3 regions of the Arthrobacter sp. BB-1 genome follow, and region 1 is predicted to be linked to each of the others. Evidence: riboswitches for the same ligand, from Rfam matches in the RefSeq annotation. Region 1 holds a riboswitch; each other region holds the start of a gene.
The links. Region 1 has a riboswitch for cyclic di-AMP ahead of FHJ30_RS03150 (M23 family metallopeptidase). Riboswitches for the same ligand answer to the same signal wherever they lie in the genome.
Positions count from the first base shown of each region.

Region 2: linked by a shared signal. The riboswitch ahead of FHJ30_RS20280 (LysM peptidoglycan-binding domain-containing protein) and the one ahead of FHJ30_RS03150 (M23 family metallopeptidase) in region 1 are both predicted to bind cyclic di-AMP.
Region 3: linked by a shared signal. The riboswitch ahead of FHJ30_RS04665 (M23 family metallopeptidase) and the one ahead of FHJ30_RS03150 (M23 family metallopeptidase) in region 1 are both predicted to bind cyclic di-AMP.

Region 1 covers NZ_VDEV01000005.1:58,846-65,057, reverse strand. The annotation lists gene FHJ30_RS03155 (FAD-dependent oxidoreductase) at 1-755, opposite strand, end outside; gene FHJ30_RS03150 (M23 family metallopeptidase) at 1,303-2,115, opposite strand; cyclic di-AMP (ydaO/yuaA leader) riboswitch at 2,120-2,310, opposite strand; gene FHJ30_RS03145 (DUF4396 domain-containing protein) at 3,270-4,043, shown strand; gene FHJ30_RS03140 (DUF305 domain-containing protein) at 4,166-4,855, shown strand; gene FHJ30_RS03135 (DUF3105 domain-containing protein) at 4,882-5,517, shown strand; gene FHJ30_RS03130 (F510_1955 family glycosylhydrolase) at 6,045-6,212, opposite strand, start outside.
Region 2 covers NZ_VDEV01000043.1:3,789-10,000, reverse strand. The annotation lists gene FHJ30_RS20300 (GntR family transcriptional regulator) at 1-505, shown strand, start outside; gene FHJ30_RS20295 (hypothetical protein) at 502-1,035, opposite strand; gene FHJ30_RS20290 (cytochrome c biogenesis CcdA family protein) at 1,032-1,901, opposite strand; gene FHJ30_RS20285 (thioredoxin domain-containing protein) at 1,901-2,635, opposite strand; gene FHJ30_RS20280 (LysM peptidoglycan-binding domain-containing protein) at 2,833-3,687, opposite strand; cyclic di-AMP (ydaO/yuaA leader) riboswitch at 3,692-3,863, opposite strand; gene FHJ30_RS20275 (MFS transporter) at 4,191-5,504, shown strand; gene FHJ30_RS20270 (hypothetical protein) at 5,501-6,004, shown strand.
Region 3 covers NZ_VDEV01000009.1:19,809-26,020, reverse strand. The annotation lists gene FHJ30_RS04665 (M23 family metallopeptidase) at 10-831, opposite strand; cyclic di-AMP (ydaO/yuaA leader) riboswitch at 842-1,085, opposite strand; gene FHJ30_RS04660 (metal-dependent transcriptional regulator) at 1,204-1,896, opposite strand; gene serC (phosphoserine transaminase) at 2,177-3,307, shown strand; gene FHJ30_RS04650 (DUF3027 domain-containing protein) at 3,390-3,989, opposite strand; gene FHJ30_RS04645 (cold-shock protein) at 3,996-4,379, opposite strand; gene FHJ30_RS04640 (hypothetical protein) at 4,605-4,838, shown strand; gene FHJ30_RS04635 (helicase-associated domain-containing protein) at 4,849-6,212, shown strand, end outside.

The sequences.
Region 1 (6,212 bases):
TCATCCGTGTCCGCGTCGTTGGCCACAGCGTGAACGCTGGTGATCCGCGGCATCTTCGTCCCGTCGTTGCGGACGCGGATCAGCGCTCCGCGGTGGGGCGACAAGGCGGTGTCGCCGGCTAGCTCGATGGAGCCTAGTCCAGAGCAGTTCACAATCACCTCCACGCCGAACTTTTCCCGGAGCTCCTGCTCGTGTTCACGCAGGTCGTCCGAGACCCTGTGGGGGACCAGTCGACAGCCGGCATTCAGGGCTTCCCCTTGTAGCCAGGACATGTACTTTTCGGTGTCCACCACCGGGGCGAGGTAGGAATAAGCGTCCTGCACACCAGCCTCAGGGCTCACTCCGCCAACGTCCGCCAGCGCCGGATCGTGAACAAAACCGGGGACGTGGCGAGCGATATCATGCATCTTCGCTAACTCAGCCGGGCGGGAGGCGATCGGGTAACGGAAGTAGAAGACAGCTGGCCGGATGAACACTCCGGTTTCCTGGGGCCGTGCGGCCAGCGCCTGGAATTGCTCGTAGGAGGCCATGGCCCATGCCTTGGATTTCTCCAGCAGGATCTCGTCATGATGACGTCCACATACCGAGGGGGGCCACTCCCAGACCGCCCCGGCAGCGGTCGAGGTGACTTCCGGAGCGAAACTCTCGGCGACCACCGTAACGTTCCAGCCTCGCCTCCGCAGGGACAACGCCGTCGTTAGCCCGATCACACCAGCCCCGATCACTAGGGCTCGTCGTCCGTGATTTTCCACCATCTCTTGCCACCTCACTGTCGTTGATTCTCCGAGCGTCATCAAAAGGTACTACTATGCTACATAGTAGTACGCACGGAAGCTACCGATGGTCGGCTGGGATGTTGCTGCGGTCAAATGAGAGAGTGGTGCACTCAACCTGAGTGCTCCAGCCTGTCGAGAGGCCGGAATTAGGTTTCGGCTGTTTATCGGTCGACGGGCACATGTAACTATCGGTCCTCGGCACCTATGGTGTTCCATCAGGCCGGGGCTGCCACCTTTGCGGATTGCCGAGAAGCCGGATGCGGACCTTGAAAACAGAATCCTTAGCATGCTTATTGGGGCTAACAGTCCCTTGGAGAATTGCAGAGCGGCACCCCGATGCGACCCCTCGTCCTGGGTGTCGTTTGTCGGCCCTTTAGCAGCCCGTCCCTTCCGGCTGAACGGCTCATGTGCGTCCGTACAACGGTGGACCGTGCTGGGCATAAGCGGGTCAGCGTCAGCATCTGTGCTGCGATCGATGCGCTGGGCTGGCCGCCACCCGCAGCGAGAACATTCCTTCCGGTGCCGGTTACATCCAGCCCTGGGGGTTGACGGTTTGGCCGTTGAAGAGCACCTCGAAGTGCAGGTGGCAGCCGGTGGAGGCTCCCGTAGTGCCGGTCGCGGCCAGGCGCTGGCCGGCGGTGACGATACCGCCCACGCTCGTCTCAATGGAGGCGAGGTGGTTGTAAGTGCTTTGCAGGCCGTTGCCGTGGTCAACCACGATCCTGTTTCCTCCCCCGTAGGCGGACCAGCCTGCCTCGACCACGGTTCCGGCGCCAGCAGCGAACACGGCAGTCTGGCAGGCGGCCACCAGGTCAAGGCCCGTATGCATTTCCCCGGAACCTCCGGTTATCGGGCTGGTCCGAAGACCGAACGGTGAAGACACTGACATGCTCGACAGCGGCGCGGCGAGCCGGGCGGCAGCAACCTTAGCAACAGGCGCTGGGGCAGCTGTAGCGGCAGGCGCAGATGAGGCAGGGGCGGTTGGCAGGGTGGAGCCTGTAGGCGTTGGTTTTTCGGGTGCGGGGGCGGGGGTGGTCTCTACGTTCGACCGGTCGAAGGTGATGGCTGCTTCAGGGGAAGCTTGGACGATGGGGCCCGTGACGATGGACTGCGTGGCCGGGGCGGCCACCGTTGGGGCGCTGGTGGTTCCGCCATGGGCTGCGGTGATTCCGGCCCCGATCAGGACAGCTGCGCTGATGGTGGCAACAGCGGGAAGGTGCTTGTGCCCCCCTGCTGAGCTTTGAGCGGTGCGGACGGCTTTACGGATGGCGCCGGATGCGGAGCGGAAGGTATTAGTCGGACCGGTCTGACGGCGCCGGCCATGGATTGAGGAGGGCATGGGGGGATCCTTTCAGCGCCTGCGAAGTTAGCTGTCGGGTTCGGACCAAGGAGTCAGGCCCTGCCGGCACCCTTAGTCCCGCATTAGTAGCGGACGAGGGTATCGGCTTCACCCCAAGGCAGCGGTCTGCCAAAGATGGGTTCTCCGCCCCCGCCGGTAAGAATCGTAATCTGAGGCCGTCGGCGGGGCTGGGCGTCCGGCTCAAAAGCACTAGTACAGAAGTGCCTGTATCAACTTACCCGGTAATTCTGGATTGTTATAATTTCGTGATGTCCCAACGCTGGCAAAAGGTATTGAACGCATGCTGCTTTTGCGCGACTTTCTACATCAAGAGATAGCGCGGTTCGCCTGCGTAACAGGCCCGGGGTTTTCGGCAGAAGTGCAAGACGGCGAGAAGGCTACGCCTGAGATCAGGGCCCATCGGGCTTGAGAAGGCGACTTGCTCCGCCCGGGAACTTTGGTAAGCGGATATGCCCACGGCTACTATGTGTAATCGTAGTCAGCCTACTATGTCAAATCGTAGATACGCTACTATGGCGAATCGTAACTAGGCTACTATGTCGGATAGTAACTATCGAAAGGATGAATGATGTTGATACGTACTTCCGTCTTGGCCGTAGTTGCGGCTGCATTTGCCGCAGGGGCCGTCGTCGCGGTACCCGCGGTTGCCACAGAAACCCCGCGTCCAGCAGCAGTTGCTTCCGAAGAGGGCAACCCCGGCATGGATCGCATGCGCGAACTTATGGCCGAAGGCAACCCCGGCATGGATCGCATGCACGAACTTGTGGGCCCCGCCGATACCTCTGAACGAAAATGACCATGAGTTAGGCCTTGGATGCAGAGCCCCGACTGTCCTTACATGATGAGAGACAAAAAGGTTGCTTCGCCCCGTCACCGAACGCGCCACGTTTTGACTAGCAGGACAACGCGGCGCAGTTCCTTGAAATGCCCCTGAGCTGCGCATAGAAGCGCAGCGCGGAGAGACGAGCTAGGGGTTTTCTGCCTCCTATGTACGATAGTATTGCCTTCTCCTATGCGCGATAGTAGTCCCTTCGGCGTGTTGTCCCTGGGACGGCGGCGCAGGGCTTTTGGCAATAGGAAAGCATCTACCCAACCTGCGGCACCACCACTGACCATGAACGCGAAGGAACTGCATGAGTATTTACAACGACGCCACAGACATGACCGACATGGCGAGCATGGAATCGGCCATTCCCCAGTGGCTGACCCCCGTCGCCTGGTTTTTTGTCGCCCTGGGTATTCTCTCGGCGGTGGTCGTTCTTTATGACATTTACGTGCGGCGTTATCGTCAGAGCGAACGCACGATGGAGGTGGTGTGGCCAATAACCGCCCTGTACCTCGGACCCTTCGCTTTGTGGGCTTACTACCGCCTCGGCCGCGCAGGCAGCCCGAAGTGGCGGCAGGAAAGCGGTGCTGTTCCTGAACAGCGCCTGTCGTCGAAGGCGCTGACCGGTGGAACACCTGGTGGAGCAGCGGCCACGGTGGCCCACTTCATTGGCGTTCCGTTGGTGATCGCCAGCGGTCTTACCATCGCCGGAACGAACCTGTGGGTACTGATCATCTTCATTGCCCTGCTTGCGACCGCCTTATTGTTCCTTTTCGAACGTTTCGCCTCCCCCGTCTGGAAAAGCGGGACTGGGTCCGGGAAAAGAGCAGGTGCTGCCTTCCTGGCCGCGGCGGTAACAGTGCTGGCCTTTGACATCGGAATGGGTGGATGGATGATTTTCCTGCACTTCGGAATGCTCATGCCCGCGCCCACCGACGTGACTTTCATTTTCCTGATGCAAATCGGAAACATCTTAGGATTCGCTACCGCCTACCCGGCCGTTCGGTGGCTGATTCAGCGGGGAATCAAGGAACCGGCTCGTGAGGCCGCCGTTCCCGCCTTCACCGGACGCGGTAACTGACCGGACATCAATGGGTGTGTCCTCGCGTGCTAGCTAGCATGGAGACGGGCCTTGGAGATTCGTTCACGGTCCGTACCTCGTGACAAGCGTCTTAGCAGGCGTTGATACAAGAAGGATTTCCAATGTCGCTTCCATCCGCAGACCCGCCCGAGGCCACGGAGCAGGTTATTCCTCGGCTCCGGGCGGGTTATCTGTGGCTTGGTTTCTTTGGTGTTGTTGTCCTCACTGCGTTGATTTTTTTCGCTATCGGCTGGTCGTCCGCCACGCCACGGCCTGTATCGGATACGGGCGCGGACGCCGGGTTTGCCAGGGACATGCAGGCACACCACGCGCAGGCGGTCGAGATGGCCCTGTTGATCCGTGACAAGTCCAGTAACGAGGAGATCCGGGCCGTCGCTTACGACGTTGCCACCAGCCAGCAGCACCAGAAGGGTCAGATGTATGCCTGGCTGCAGGACTGGGGGCTGTCGCAGGCACGCTCGATCGCGCCCATGGCGTGGATGGAGTCAGAAGCCGGCGGTCATGGAAGCGGTTCGTCGCATGCGGGGCAGAGTGGTGCAGGCAGCGCTGAGAGCGCGATGGAGGGCATGGCCACCCCTGAGCAGATGCGGGCGCTGCGCGGGTCCACCGGCGCCGAGGCGGACCGGCTCTTCACTGACCTGATGATCCGTCACCATCAAGGTGGCGTGGCCATGGCCGCTGCCGGAGTACGCCTGGCCGAGACCTCCACGGTACGGAATTTCGCGGCCCTGATTATGGACGCCCAGACCGCGGAAATCACCGCCCTGCAAGAGCTGCGCCGCAGCCTCTGACCGCCCTAAGGAAAGCGAGAACAAAGATGCCGTCACCCAGGATGAGCGCTGAGGAACGAAAAGCCCTTGTCAAGGCAATGCGGACCAAACACCGCGCGGCCGATCGGCGCAAGGCTTGGTTGATCTACGGCACCGGCGGCGCCGTCATCACCTCGATCATCGCTGCCACGGCCTTCGTCGTCGTAGGAGAAGTCCAGAAACAGGAGACGGTTAAGGCTGAGGCCGCCCGGCCAATCGACGGCGTCCAGGAGTTCGCCGACCAGTCCAGAAACCACGTCTCGGGGTCCGTCAGCTACCCCCGGAACCCGCCAACTGGTGGTGACCACGCGCCGGTGTGGACAAACTGCGGTATCTACACCGCCCCGGTCGAACCGACCCGGGCGGTGCATTCCCTTGAACACGGTGCTGTCTGGCTTTCCTACCGTCCCGACCTCCCCCAGGACCAGGTCGCCGAACTGACCTCATTGGCGGGCAGCCAGGACTATCTCCTGCTCAGCCCGGTGACTGAGCAGACCTCGCCTGTTACCGCCACCGCTTGGGGCAAACAGCTCTCGGTGGACAGCAGCAGTGACGAACGCATCGCGACCTTCATTAAGAAATACCGGCAGGGCCCCGATGCCCCCGAGCCCGGTGCCGTTTGCACCGGGGGCGTCGACGGCTGACAGCATCCCGGAGCGTTCAAGGCCGCAGCCGCCCTGCTCTTCAGTGATACAGGGCGGCTGGACCGCTGCCGGGTGCGCGCTGCAAGTGTCCTTTGGCCCTGCCCTGCAAATGACCGGAGAGAATGAACCCAAGCCCTGGCGGGAGTCCATAAGGGCAAGGGGGTGAATATCATCACGCCATCACCGGTCCACGAGCCGGTATGCCAGTGGCATAGCGTGGGGCACTGCGGGTGTCGCCCGTAGACCGCAGCCGGGATGCTGCTTCAGGTCATCCTGTGCCAGGAAGTTCAGCTCGCCACATTCATTTGAACGCCCATGGTGTCCGCACGTGGTGCCGTAGCCCCTGGAAGTGCGCCGCTTTGATGCCGGCCTTAACCGCTCACAGCGTGGACAGGATGGTGCGCGAACGGCGCCGTGATGAGCCAAAGGGGTCACGGCGCCGATTCCGGAGGTGGTTTGGTGGTCCGCTATTTCCCGAGACTACCCGGATGGTTTTCCTCGGCGGGGGAAGGAACCTCAAGGCGAAGTCAGGCCGGGTTGTACGGGGCGAAAGTGGCGCCACCGTCCTCCGACACCAGCACTCCCTCACCAGTGGCGGCCCAAATTTTCAGCTGGCCGTCGGCCGCTTTGGCCGTGGTGACGGCCTGGATCTCCCCGTTGACGCTGCCTTTAGGTGACCACGTTACGCCCCCGTC
Region 2 (6,212 bases), on a different contig from region 1:
GGCCTACGGGCCGATCTACAGTGTCCTTGCCTCCATCCGTGAGTCCGGCATGAAGCACGCCAGCGTGGTCCTGGAACAGCACCTGGTGACCAACCCGGAGGCGGCGGCAAAGCTTTCCCTTCCTCCGGAGGCCGAGCTGTTCCACCTCTCCCGGATCCGGCTTGCCGATGACGAACCGATCGGCCTGGACCAGGTCTGGCTGCCCGCGGCCACCGCAGGGAAGTTACTTGAGGCCGACTTCCGTGACGCGTCCCTGTACGGGGAGCTCGACCGGCGTTGCGGCGTGGTCCTCGACGGCGGCACGGAGCAGCTCACGGCGGTACTCGCAAGCCCCGCCCAGGCGCTCCTGCTCCGGTGTGCGGAAGGCTCGCCGCTGTTGTTGATCGAGCGGACCGGCTGCCACCGGGCCCGTGACCTCGAGTTCCGGCGCAGCTATGTCCTGGGCGACCGCGTGACCATGGCAACTGCCTTCGGCTGCAAGGCAAACCCGCCCCGGCGGGACTAAGGCGAAACCTGCTTTACCCCATCCGCCGCCGCCACTGCGGTCTTGCTGCGCGGCAGCGGGCAGCGGTCCTCAGAGGTTGCCCTCTTAACGAACGCCCACAGCAGCAGGGCAATGGACAAAGCCGCCAGCAGCGGCTGGATCGGCTCGAAGTACTGCATGGCCCCGGAGGTGCCCAGCGCCAGGAGCACCAGCTTGTTGCAGACCGGGCACCCGACCGCGAAAAAGGAAACGATGGCCCCTGCCGCCCCGAATTTCCCTTTACGGCCCTCCTCCTCGCCCTCTTCACCAGAGGAAGCTGGGTCGCGGGAAACATAGGTGGCCAGTAGCAGTCCTGTCAGGACGGCAGTGACAGCCAGGACTGGGAAGGACCACCAGGTGGGCGGCACCTCGCGGCTGAACAGGGGAGTGTCGATGAGGTCGGTGGGTACTGCCACCACCACGTATGTGGCCACCGCGGCGACGGCTGCGGTCTGCCAGCGCCGGCCGGGCCATTGGGCCAGGGCTGACTTCAAAGACTCACGGGGGCTCATTGGTTCTCCTTGTTCATGGCTGCCTCTGATTCCGCCTCTGCGTCGGTGCTGGCGGGTCGGCCGTTGCGCTGGCTTTTGAAGTACAGGGCGGCAGTGACCGCCAGTATGGCCGCGGCCAGCAGCGCGAAGACGGTGTTCGGAACACCGGAAGCTGCTCCGCTGACGGTGGATTCGAGCTGGAATTGGTCGGTGACGGTGAGAACTCCACCGAGCCCGGCAGTGCCGTCGGTGACCAGCAACAGGACCCCGATGCCGATGGAGAGAACGCCGGAGATGATCATGACCCAGGAGTTGGACCACCGGCCGATGGTTACCGGCGGTGGCCGCAACCAGCGGCGGCCCGAAATGCCGAGCCTGTCCCACAGCAGGGCCAGCGCAAACAGGGGCAGTGCCATCCCGAGCGCGTAGACCGCCAGGAGGATTCCCCCGTACAGGGCGTTACCGCCCACTGCCGCCACGGTCAGGATGGACCCCAGAATGGGTCCGGTGCATACCCCGGCGATGCCATAGACAGCGCCGAGGGCGAAGACCGAAAGGCGGGAGGATCCTGCCTGGGCGTTGTTCCGGAGTATGGACGGCATCCGGATTCCGGCGATCTGGGCGAGGCCCAGTACGATCACGAGTCCGGCGCCTGAGGCGACCAGGATGCCGCGGTGCTGGGTTACGAGAGATCCGAGCGTGCCGGCAAACACGCCCAGAGGCACCAGCGTGGACAGCAGGCCTAGGTAGAAGAGGGCGGTCCGCGCGACGAGCCGGGTTCTGGTGGAGAATGCGTAGGCGAAGAAGGCCGGCAGTAAAAGCGCCGAGCAGGGGCTCAACAGGGTGAGGATGCCTCCCAGGAAGGCGCCCGCGTATCCGATGACCATTACCTGGATTCAGCCTTTTTGAGCGCAGCTTCAATGGCCTTTTCGAAGGTCGCCAGGGGCTGCGCACCGACCAGGGGCGTGTCATTGACCAGGAATGTGGGTGTTCCGGTGGCCCCCAGGGATGCCGCTTCCTGGGCATCTCTTGAAACGGCCTGCTGCAATTCCTCGGAGTCCAGGTCCGCTTCGAACTGTGTCATGTCCGGAACGCCGGACTCTTGTGCGATCTGCACCAGACGCTCCCGCGAGAGATCGGCATGTCCCCGTTCGGGGGCGATGGCGAAAGCTGCCTTGTTGAACTCCCAGAACTTGCCTTGGTTCCCGGCTGCGCGGCCGGCGACAGCAGCCATGGTGGACTGCTCGCCGAACACCGGCAGGTCACGCCATTCAACCCGCAACTCACCACTCTTGACGTATTTTTCCACCAGGGGCGGCAGGGTATCGCGGGAGAAAAGCCCGCAGAAAGGGCAGCGGTAGTCTGCGTACTCCACCAGCACCACCGGGGCGTCCACCGGGCCAAGTGCTGTCGGGTCGTCCGCTGTCCTGCGGGACATATCCAGCGGCGCGCTCTCGGAACCCGCGGATTCCCGGGGCGCCGCTTCGGTGCCGGCACCCTGGGATATCCCTCCCTGATACGCGAAAATCCCAACCAGCAGGATCAGGACTGCCACCCCGAGGGCGGAAATCGCTATGGTCCAGGGTCGGTTGCGGGAAGTGCCGGTGGTAGGCGATGGCATGCTGGCTCCTCAGAATGGCCAAAAAATCCTAAATGTTTATACATTTTTTTGTTGACGGTGCGTGGTCCGGACGTCGGCGTGTAAAGCCTGGGTCCGAACGGGGCGCCTGCTGCGCATTGCGGAGGTTTCGCTCTGTGGTCAGGCGCTGTGAGTCCGCGGTGCCTGCCTGCGTGGCCAGGCACCGCGGACGTCAGGAATTAGGCGTTCACGCGGTAGTAGGAAGGGCCTGAACCCACATTGACGCTGAAGACGACGGTCTGGTTGCCGTTCCATCCACTGTGGATGGCTTTCCCGTCACCGAGGTAGACCGCATTGTGCGAGAAGCCCATTCCACCGTCGGCATAGTAGATAAAGTCACCGGGTTCCGGCGTCGATACCGGCGTGGCGTAGGCCATCAAGGACTCCGGCGATTCATCGCCAACCCCCGGGATCCCGGCCGACCGCAGGGCTACTTCCCCCAGCACCGTGCAGTCCTGGATGGCGCCCATCTGGGCTTGGGCCGCGGCCAGAATCACCCCGTTGAGTGAAGACGGCGCCCCCTGCCCGCCACCGACGCTCGCCGGCGCCAGGGCCGTCGGCTGGTACGCCACCGGGGCGGATGCTGCGGTCGTGCTCGGAACGGGAACAGGCGCCTGTCCCGGGGCGGGGGTGGCCGCTGTCCCGGAGAGCGTTATGACGTCCCCCGGATAGATGATCGAATCCAAGTGAAGTCCGTTCAGCGAGAGAATCTCTTCCAGGGAGATTCCGTGCAGCGCTCCTATCTGGCCCAGGGTGTCCCCGGCGACCACGGTGTGGACTGAGGCCCCCTGGGCCGGAGCCTGGCCGGGAAGTCCTGCCGGGGAGGAGCTGGTGCTGGAACCGGTTCCCCCCTGCGGGTCGGAGGCTGTGGCTCCCGCGTGGGCCGGGACTGCCATGCTCAGCACGAGTCCGGATCCCACGGCGACGAGGGCGGCCTGGCGGCCGACTGCTCCTCCATGGCTGGCGACGCTCCGTGAAAGGGCGGACAGGGTGCTGCTGGAGGCGGCCCTGTGGCGGGCGTTTTTCTTTGACATTGCTTTAACCTCTCCCGATACCTGCGAGGTGAGCTGTCGGATGCGGGTGGGAGTCACCCGGCCGCCGGACATAAACGCCGGCGGCTTAACCCCAAGGACTCAATTTCGAATCCGTATTTTTGGTTCCCCCGCCCCTGCCGGAGACTGTGATGTATGGGCCTTGGCAGGCGGCAGGGTTCGGTAACAAGCCAAGGGTGCAGCGCCTGGCGGGCGGCACGGGCCCAAATCTACACGGAAAATCACAAATGTATAAACATTTGCGCCTGGGAACTTTTGACCGGCAGTAGACGTACCGCGGGTCCTTGCGGCCTCATGCGCGCGGGCTGGCCGATGCGGGGCAAGACGCTCGGCTGGCGTGTGACCGCGGGTGTTCAAAAGCCCGAGGCCTGGCCGCGACCGGGCCGCCTTGCGGTACCCGCGAATTTCATTCTCCGAGGACTACAATACCCCAGAGGGTATATTGGATTCGGCGCGGTGCGCTGGAGTACGCCAGGAGGACAGGCATGGACAAGGAGTCGGCGGAAGGCTTGAGACCTGAGGGAGGTCCGGGGTATGGCCTGGGCGTTCTTTCCGGCGAGCCCGGGAGGGGGAACCAGCGGCTCCAGCGTCGAGTCATTCCTGTCCTGGTCGGTGGGCAGATTCTCGGTGGCATCGGCATGGGCGCCACGTTGTCCCTGGGTTCTCTCCTGGCCGCGCAGCTCTCCGGGTCCAACGCCTGGTCCGGTATGGCCGCCACAATGAGTACCCTGGGCGCCGCCCTCGCCGCCGTTCCGTTGGCCCGGCTGGCGAGAGCCCGCGGCCGCCGGATCTCGCTGTCCTTGGGTGCGCTGATTGCGGGCACTGGCGCCGTAACGGCCATCACGTCCGCGGCCGTGGGTCTCTTCCCTTTGTTGCTGCTGGGCCTGATGTTCCTTGGTGCAGGTTCCGCGGTAAATCTGCAGGCCCGTTTCGCCGCCACTGACCTTTCCCTGCCCGGGTCCGGGGGCCGGGACCTCTCCATAGTGGTGTGGTCCACGACGATCGGCGCTGTCCTGGGTCCGAACCTCTTCGATCCGGGAGAGAGCGTCGGCGCCGCCCTTGGCCTGCCCCCGCTGACAGGGGCTTTTGCCTTTTCCGTCGCCGCCCAGCTTGCAGCAGCCGTCGTCTATGCGACGGGCCTGCGGCCGGACCCCCTCCTGACCGCGATGTCCGCACGGGTGCCGGACCCTGCCTCGCCCCGCCCTCAGGGCGGCTTGCGGATTCTGCACACCACCCCCCGCGCCCGGTATGCGGTAGCGGCAGTCGCCCTCAGCCACACCACGATGGTGGCGCTCATGTCCATGACCCCTGTGCATCTGCGCGATCATGGGGCCAGCCTCACCGTGGTGGGACTGACCATCAGTCTGCACATTGCAGGCATGTACGCGCTGTCCCCCGTTTTCGGCTGGATGTCGGACAAGGTCGGGCGGCTGCGCACCATTCTTGTGGGTCAGGGAATGCTGCTGGTTTCGCTGGTATTGGCCGGCGTCGCCGCCGACTCCCGCAGCGCCGTGACCGTGAGCCTGATTCTGCTGGGGCTCGGCTGGTCCGCGTCCGTGGTCGGAGGGTCGGCCCTGGTCGCTGAGTCGGCGCAGCTGCAGGACCGGCCCGCACTCCAGGGCATCTCGGACCTGACCATGAACGCCGCCGGAGCCACGGGCGGGGCTTTGGCCGGCCCCGTGCTGGCGGCCGCCGGGTATTCGGGTCTAGGGTTCATCTCCCTGGCCCTGGTAGCCATCGTCATCATCTGGTCCGCCCTGCAGTCACGGCAGTCCACCCTGAACCAGGAGCAGCCATGACGGCAAACACACAGCACAGGAAGAGCGGCCGCCTGCGGCAGTTTCCGAAGGTGCTTGCCAACTGGTCGCGGCAGCGGGTGACGGTGACAGTCATCGCGGCCGGTGCCTCCGCCGTCTTCCTGATGGCCGCTACGGGCATGATGTTCGGCGCCGGAACCGGCTGGGCGGGCTACGCCCTGGTCGGCGCGGGGTCGCTCCTGGCCGGCTTCCTGGCAGGCAGTTATACCGGCGCGCCAATCGGTGCGGCGCCTACCCTTTGTGATCTGCGGTGGCCTGTTATAGGCCTGTTCGGCCCGATCTGGGCTGGTTCGCCCAGGGATGCCCTGCCTTCGGTCCAGGGCATGGTCGGCTTGCTGGCACTGGCCGTGATGGCCTGGGCCCTGCACGCTCGGCTGGAACTTGAGCGCAAAGTTACCTTGGCCCGCGGATCACAGGATTCCGACGTCGATGTCTGCACTGATTGTCGCCCGCTGTTTCCCTCCAGGCAGCCGCCGCACTAAACAGGTGGGAAGCGGGAAGGTATGGACCCGATCGTCCAGCCGGTAACTCAGTATGGTGTGCCGGGGCGACTGGCACGACCCCCGAGGCCCAGCCACCCATGCGCGCCGGGTCAGGTGGGTGATAGCTGCGGGCACGGTGCCAACGTCCGGGGCGAAATCATTGTCTCAATGCCTGCTGCGCGCATGCTGATGCCGCAGGCGGGGATGC
Region 3 (6,212 bases), on a different contig from region 1:
GTCATTTGACTAGAGCCAGCCGGTGGGATCGACTACTTCACCGTTGACCTGCACCTCGAAGTGGAGGTGGCAGCCAGTGGAGGCGCCCGTGGTCCCGCTGAGGGCAACAACGTCCCCGCGGGAGACCGTCTGCCCTTCCTTCACGCTGAAGGAGGAGAGGTGGTTGTACGTGGTTTCCAGTCCGTTGCCATGATCCACCACAACGCGGTTTCCGCCGCCGAACTGGTGCCAGCCCACGAAGGTCACCGTGCCGGTGGCGGCAGCGAGGACGGACGTGCCGCACTGGGCCACGTAGTCCTGGCCGCGGTGGAAGTCGCCTGAGCCGCCAGTAATGGGGCTGACGCGGTAGCCGAAGGGGGATGCCGTGGTCAGTGTGGCCAGCGGCGCGCCGAGGCTTCCGGCCGAGGCGGCCCGTGACACAGAGCCGGCGGACTGGGCACTGAGCAGCTGCTTGAGCTTGCCGTCCGGATCCGCCTGGGTGACGACGGCCGAGCGGCTGAAATCGATCTGGGCGCCGGCCTCCGCTGAGACCTGGGGCTGCGGAGTGACGGCTGAAGCTGCGACCGGCGTGACACCGGGAGCGTTGTTTGCCATCACGGGACTGGTGGCCGGCACTGTCACGGTCAATACCAGGCCTGTGGCGGCGAGTGCGATTCCGGCCTTTTGGCCGATCCCGCTGGCTGCCGCGAACTCGGTGACCTGGCGGAAGGGACCACGACGGCGGCGCGCATCACGGTGCGGATCGCGGGGGCGTTCCGTGGTGATGACTTCGACAACCCGCGGCGTCGCAGCGGGTACCGCGGCGCGGCGGCGTCCCCTGGGGGTCTGCATGGACAAGAAGGGTTCCTCTCTGGAAAGCCTGCGAAGTTAGCTGTCGGATTCGGGTCAGAGAGTTCAAAGACCCGGTCCGCCGTAAGCAAGCTTCGGCACAGGAGGTATCCACGGAGGATCCTTCACTGGAAGAGGCTTGCTGCTGACGGACTTCACCCCAAGGCAGTCCCCCGGCTGCCGCTTGTGGTTCCCCCGCCTCTGCCAGTAATGACTCGTGCACCTGGTCCGCTGGCAGAGCTCGGCTCCGGATCAGGTAACGCTTTAGTATCAACGCTTGGGTTTAACTATAGGGCCATAAGTCCCAAAGTAACAATTCCGTTATCTTTGCGTAACCGGCGCCCAATGGGGTAGCCCGGAGGCCCCAAGCCGCCCCTAGCGTACGGCCACGAAGACGTGCGCCGCGACTTCGGGCGGCAGTTCCAGGGCCCCTTCGATGCCCGGGACGCGGACCGAGATGTACTCCCCCACCCGCTCCAGCGATACGGAGGCGCCGGGCCGGATTCCGCCCTCATCCAGCTGGACCAGCAGCTCGGGTTCCACCTGAATCGGCTCAGCCAGGCGGCTAACGGTCACTTCCGAGGCCGGGCCATAGGACTTCATGGCCTCAAGCAGGCTGACGGCCGCGTCCGCGGAGGCCTGCGCCTGGCCGCCAAGGGCCGCCAGGCCGGGGATGGGGTTGCCGTACGGGGACTCGGTGGGGTGGTTCAGCATTTCGTAGATGCGCCGTTCCACCCGCTCGCTCATCACGTGCTCCCAGCGGCAGGCTTCATCATGGACGTAGGCCCAGTCCAGGCCAATGACGTCGGCAAGGAGCCGCTCGGCCAGCCGGTGCTTCCGCATGACTTCCGTGGCGCGCTTCCGTCCCACTTCCGTAAGTTCAAGGTGCCGGTCCCCCGAAACCACCACCAGCCCGTCCCGTTCCATCCGGCCGATGGTCTGTGACACAGTGGGCCCGGAGTGGCGCAGCCGCTCCGCAATCCGGGCGCGGAGGGCAACGATGTTTTCTTCCTCAAGCTCCAAGATGGTCCGAAGGTACATCTCCGTAGTGTCGATCAGATCCGTCATCCAGCTCAGCTCCTCGAGCGCAGTACCTTGCGTTGTCCCACCGTACCGCCTTCACATGCGGCGTGGTCCGTTGGAAAGCTTAGCCTATTTTGAGTTTGTCCGAATAGTTGACGGCGAGGGCGGGCCCTGTCTCAATGTCTGGACTATGACGGTCCAGGTTCCCGCTGAAACAGCTGTTCGGGCAGAATAAGGGAGGGCCCGGGCCACAGTCGCCGCCGACTGCCTGCCGCCCACCATCCGTCCGGACCAACAGCCCGTCCACGCCGAAATTGGAGCACCTGTGAGCGAAAACAGCATCACTATTCCCGCCGACCTCCTGCCCCAGGACGGGCGGTTCGGCGCCGGTCCGTCCAAGGTCCGGCAGGAGCAGATCGATGCTTTGTCCGCCGCATCGAAGACCATCCTGGGAACGTCCCACCGGCAGGCCCCCGTCAAGAACCTGGTGGGATCTGTACGCGAAGGCCTCAGCCAGTTCTTCCGCGCACCCGAAGGCTATGAAGTGGTGCTGGGCGTCGGCGGCTCCACGGCGTTCTGGGACATCGCCAGCTTCGGCCTGGTGGAGAAGAAGGCCCAGCACCTCTCGTTCGGTGAATTCGGCTCGAAATTCGCCGCGGCCACCAACAAGGCGCCGTTCCTGGATGCCTCCTCCATCATCAAATCCGAGCCTGGCACCCGCCCGGCCGCACAGGCTGAGGCGGGCGTTGACGCCTACGCCTGGCCGCAGAATGAGACGTCCACCGGCGTTTCCGCCCCCGTGAAGCGCGTGGCAGGAGCGGATGAGGGCGCCCTGGTCCTTGTGGACGCGACGTCGGCTGCCGGCGGCCTGGACGTCGACGTGGCGGAGAGCGACGTCTACTACTTCGCCCCGCAGAAGAACTTTGCCTCCGACGGCGGGCTCTGGCTTGGCCTGTTCTCCCCTGCTGCCCTGGAACGCGCGGCGCGGATCAAGGCCACGGACCGCTGGATCCCGGACTTCCTGGACCTCCAGACAGCCATTGACAACTCCCGCCTGAACCAGACGTACAACACCCCGTCACTGTCCACCCTGGTGACCCTGGACGCCCAGGTGCAGTGGCTGAACGGGAACGGCGGCCTGGACTTCGCTGCGGCGCGGACTGCTGATTCCGCCGGACGCATTTACAGCTGGGCCGAGACCTCCGAATTCGCTACGCCGTTCGTCGCAAACCCGGACGAGCGCTCCAACGTCATCGCCACGATCGACTTCGATGATTCCGTGGACGCAGCAGTGGTGGCCAAAGTCCTGCGCGCCAACGGCATCGTGGACACCGAGCCGTACCGGAAGCTGGGGCGCAACCAACTGCGCATCGCCACGTTCGTGGCCATCGAGCCATCCGATGTCTCCGCCCTGCTGGCCAGCATCGACTACGTGGTGGGCGAACTGCGCAAGTAGGACTGCGCAAGCAGCGGAAGTGCCTTAACGTACGACGGCGCCGCCCGGGTTCATCCCGGACGGCGCCGTTCGTGTGTGGTCATTAAGTCCGTGCGTCGTCGTCAGGCTGCCCGTCGTCGTCAGGCTCCCCGCCCCCGGGCACCTGGCCCTGTTCAGGTTCCTGTGCCTGGACTGGTTCCTGGCCCTGTTCATGTTCCTGTGCCTGGGCTGGTTCCCGGGTCTGTTCGGGTTCCTGCTCGTCCTCGGGGCGGACGCGTTCTGCCCACGGCACCCACTCCGGGGCAAGGATCGAATCTTCCGACGGCAGCAGGCCGAGTTCGTTGACCGTGACCACCTTGGAGCGGGAGTTGCGGGTCAGCACCGCATACCATTGCCAGCCCAGGTAGCCCGGCAGCCTGGACTCAAACAGATGGGTCACCAGGCGGTCGCCTTCGCTTTTCGCCGCGAGGTGCTGGCCGATTGTTGCCGCCGGCGTGATGCCCTCGATGGCGGTGCGGGCCGTGTCCACGGCTGCAGCCAGGAAGGCATCGGGCTTCCCCGTCCGCCACACCGGAACTCCCGCGCGGCGCCTGGACACGGCCTTAGCCCCCGCAGCTGCAGGGTTGGCAACGGCAGCACCCCCCGCCGTCGGACCGTCCTGGTCCGGGGCGGCCGGCACCGGCTGTTCAGCTTCCGGGTTCATCGGCGCCTAAACGTCCAGCTCGTCGGCAACCTTACGCAGGGCCGCGGCGATGGCCTTGCCCTTGTTGCCTTCCGGGTACTTGCCGGCGGAGAGCGTTCCGGAGAGATTGTCCAGCACGGTCACCAGGTCCTGGACCAGCGGGGCGAGTTCCTTGGCGTTCGGCCGCTTGGCCTTGGCGATCGAGGGCGTCTTGTCCAGCACGCGCAGCCCCAGGGCCTGGGCGCCCTTGCGCCCATCAGCTACCCCGAATTCAACCCGGGTGCCGGCCTTGAGCTCTGTTACGCCTTCGGGCAGCGACGATTTGGGCAGGAATACCTCCTGGCCATCTTCGCCTGCGAGGAACCCGAAGCCCTTGTCCTTGTCATACCACTTGACCTTGCCGGTAGGCACGTAATCAACCTTCTTCGTTCTGACGTCTTCTGACACGGCCAGCCCTCACCGCATCCGCATTGCTGTGCGGGTTTAGGGCATGACGGCTGTAACCGTGTTGGTCTATCCCTCAAGGTTATCCTGCCCGCCGCCCTATTCATGCTTTCAATGGCTCCGTGCAGCCTTCCGGCGGCACCCTCCAACACCATTCACTCCCGACGCTGCAGGAGCGGTAGCGTTACGTCCATGACACCCTCGCGCTACCGGCGTGCCCTGATGATCCTCGCCGCGGCTGTCGCCGTGCTTTCCCTGGTGGCGGTAGGCGCCGTGATGGCCCTTGCCTTCGCCGGTTCCGTGGCTCCGGCCTGGGTCACCTACACGGCGCTGTACGGCCTGCCCCTGGCCTTCCTCCTGATGCTCTTCCTGGTTCTGGACAGCGTTGCCGGGCGCCGCCGGGCAGGAAACGCGGACCGGCGGTAACGTTGGACTGATGTCCCTCATTCGTGCGTTGAGCAAGGAGCTGGAGGCACGCAGCGACGATTCACTGCGTGCGCTGTTCGATGCGCGGCCGGACCTCATCTCGCCCCCTGTTCCGGACTTCCCTGCCCTTGCCGCCCGGGCAAGTGCCAGGCTCAGCGTGCAGCGGGCGCTTGAACGCCTCAACCGGCCGCAGATGCAGGTCCTCGAAACCCTCCACCTGTGCACCAATACGGATACCGGCCACAGCGCGTCCGCTTCCGGGCTCCGCAAGATGATTTCCGGATCGTCGGCAGCCTCTGTGGAGCGGATCCTTCATTCGCTGCAGGAACTTGCTCTGGTGCACCGCGCCGAGCCGCCGCACGGCACCCCCGCGTCCGCGGCGAAACAGCACTACTACCTCCCGGTGGGTTCGCTGAAGGACGTGGTGGGCATCTATCCCGCCGGGCTGGGCAGGAGCTACACCGAACTGGTCCGCCTCCAGCCGGCCTTCGCCCAGCGCGCCGTGCAGCTGGTGTCCGAGCTGCACCGCAGCGGTGTAGCCATCCACGATGCCACCACGCCAATGGAGGCAGCGCTCGCGCTGCAACACTGGACGTCCTCCCCGGAGGCCCTCCAGAGTATTCTGGCCACCGCCCCGGAGCGGACGACGGCGCTGCTCGCCAGGTTCCGGAACTGGGCCATGGGTGCCGTCCCCCAGGCGCAACGGAAGGCGTCAATCACCACGGAAGGATCCGACGTCGGGCCCGTGGACTGGCTCCTTGCGCGCGGCCTGCTGGTGCCGCTGGACGCGGCGCACGTCGAGCTGCCGCACAGCGTGGGGATCTCCCTGCGCGGCGGTGCGGTGATTGACGATTTCACGTTGTCGCCACCGGTCCCCCACCTCGGCCGGACCTCGGCGGCGCTGCGCAGGAACGCAGCCCTCAGTGCCATCTCGGAGACGCTGCGCCTGGTGGGCGATCTGCTCCACGCGGTAGGGGACCAGCCGCTGGCCACGCTCCGCAGCGGCGGAGTGGGGGTGCGCGAGATGAGGCGTTTGGCCGAACTGCTCCGGATCGACCTGCAGCACGCCGGGGTCCTGCTGGAGCTGTCCGCACTGGCCGGCCTCATTCGCCTGGACGTCGATTCCTCCTGCTGGGTCCAGCCTCCGCAGCTGGAATGGCTTATCCTCCCGCGGCAGGAACAGTGGCTCTGGCTGGTGAACGCCTGGCTGTCCAGCGAGCGCGTGCCGTCCCTGGTGGGCCAGCCCATCACCGGAACGCGGAACGCGCCGGCAGCACACCGTTCCGCCTCCGGAAGCACCATCATCGCGCTGTCAGCCGAAGCGCAGCGGCCCGATGCCCCGGTGGTCCGCAAACGCATCCTGGAGATCCTGAA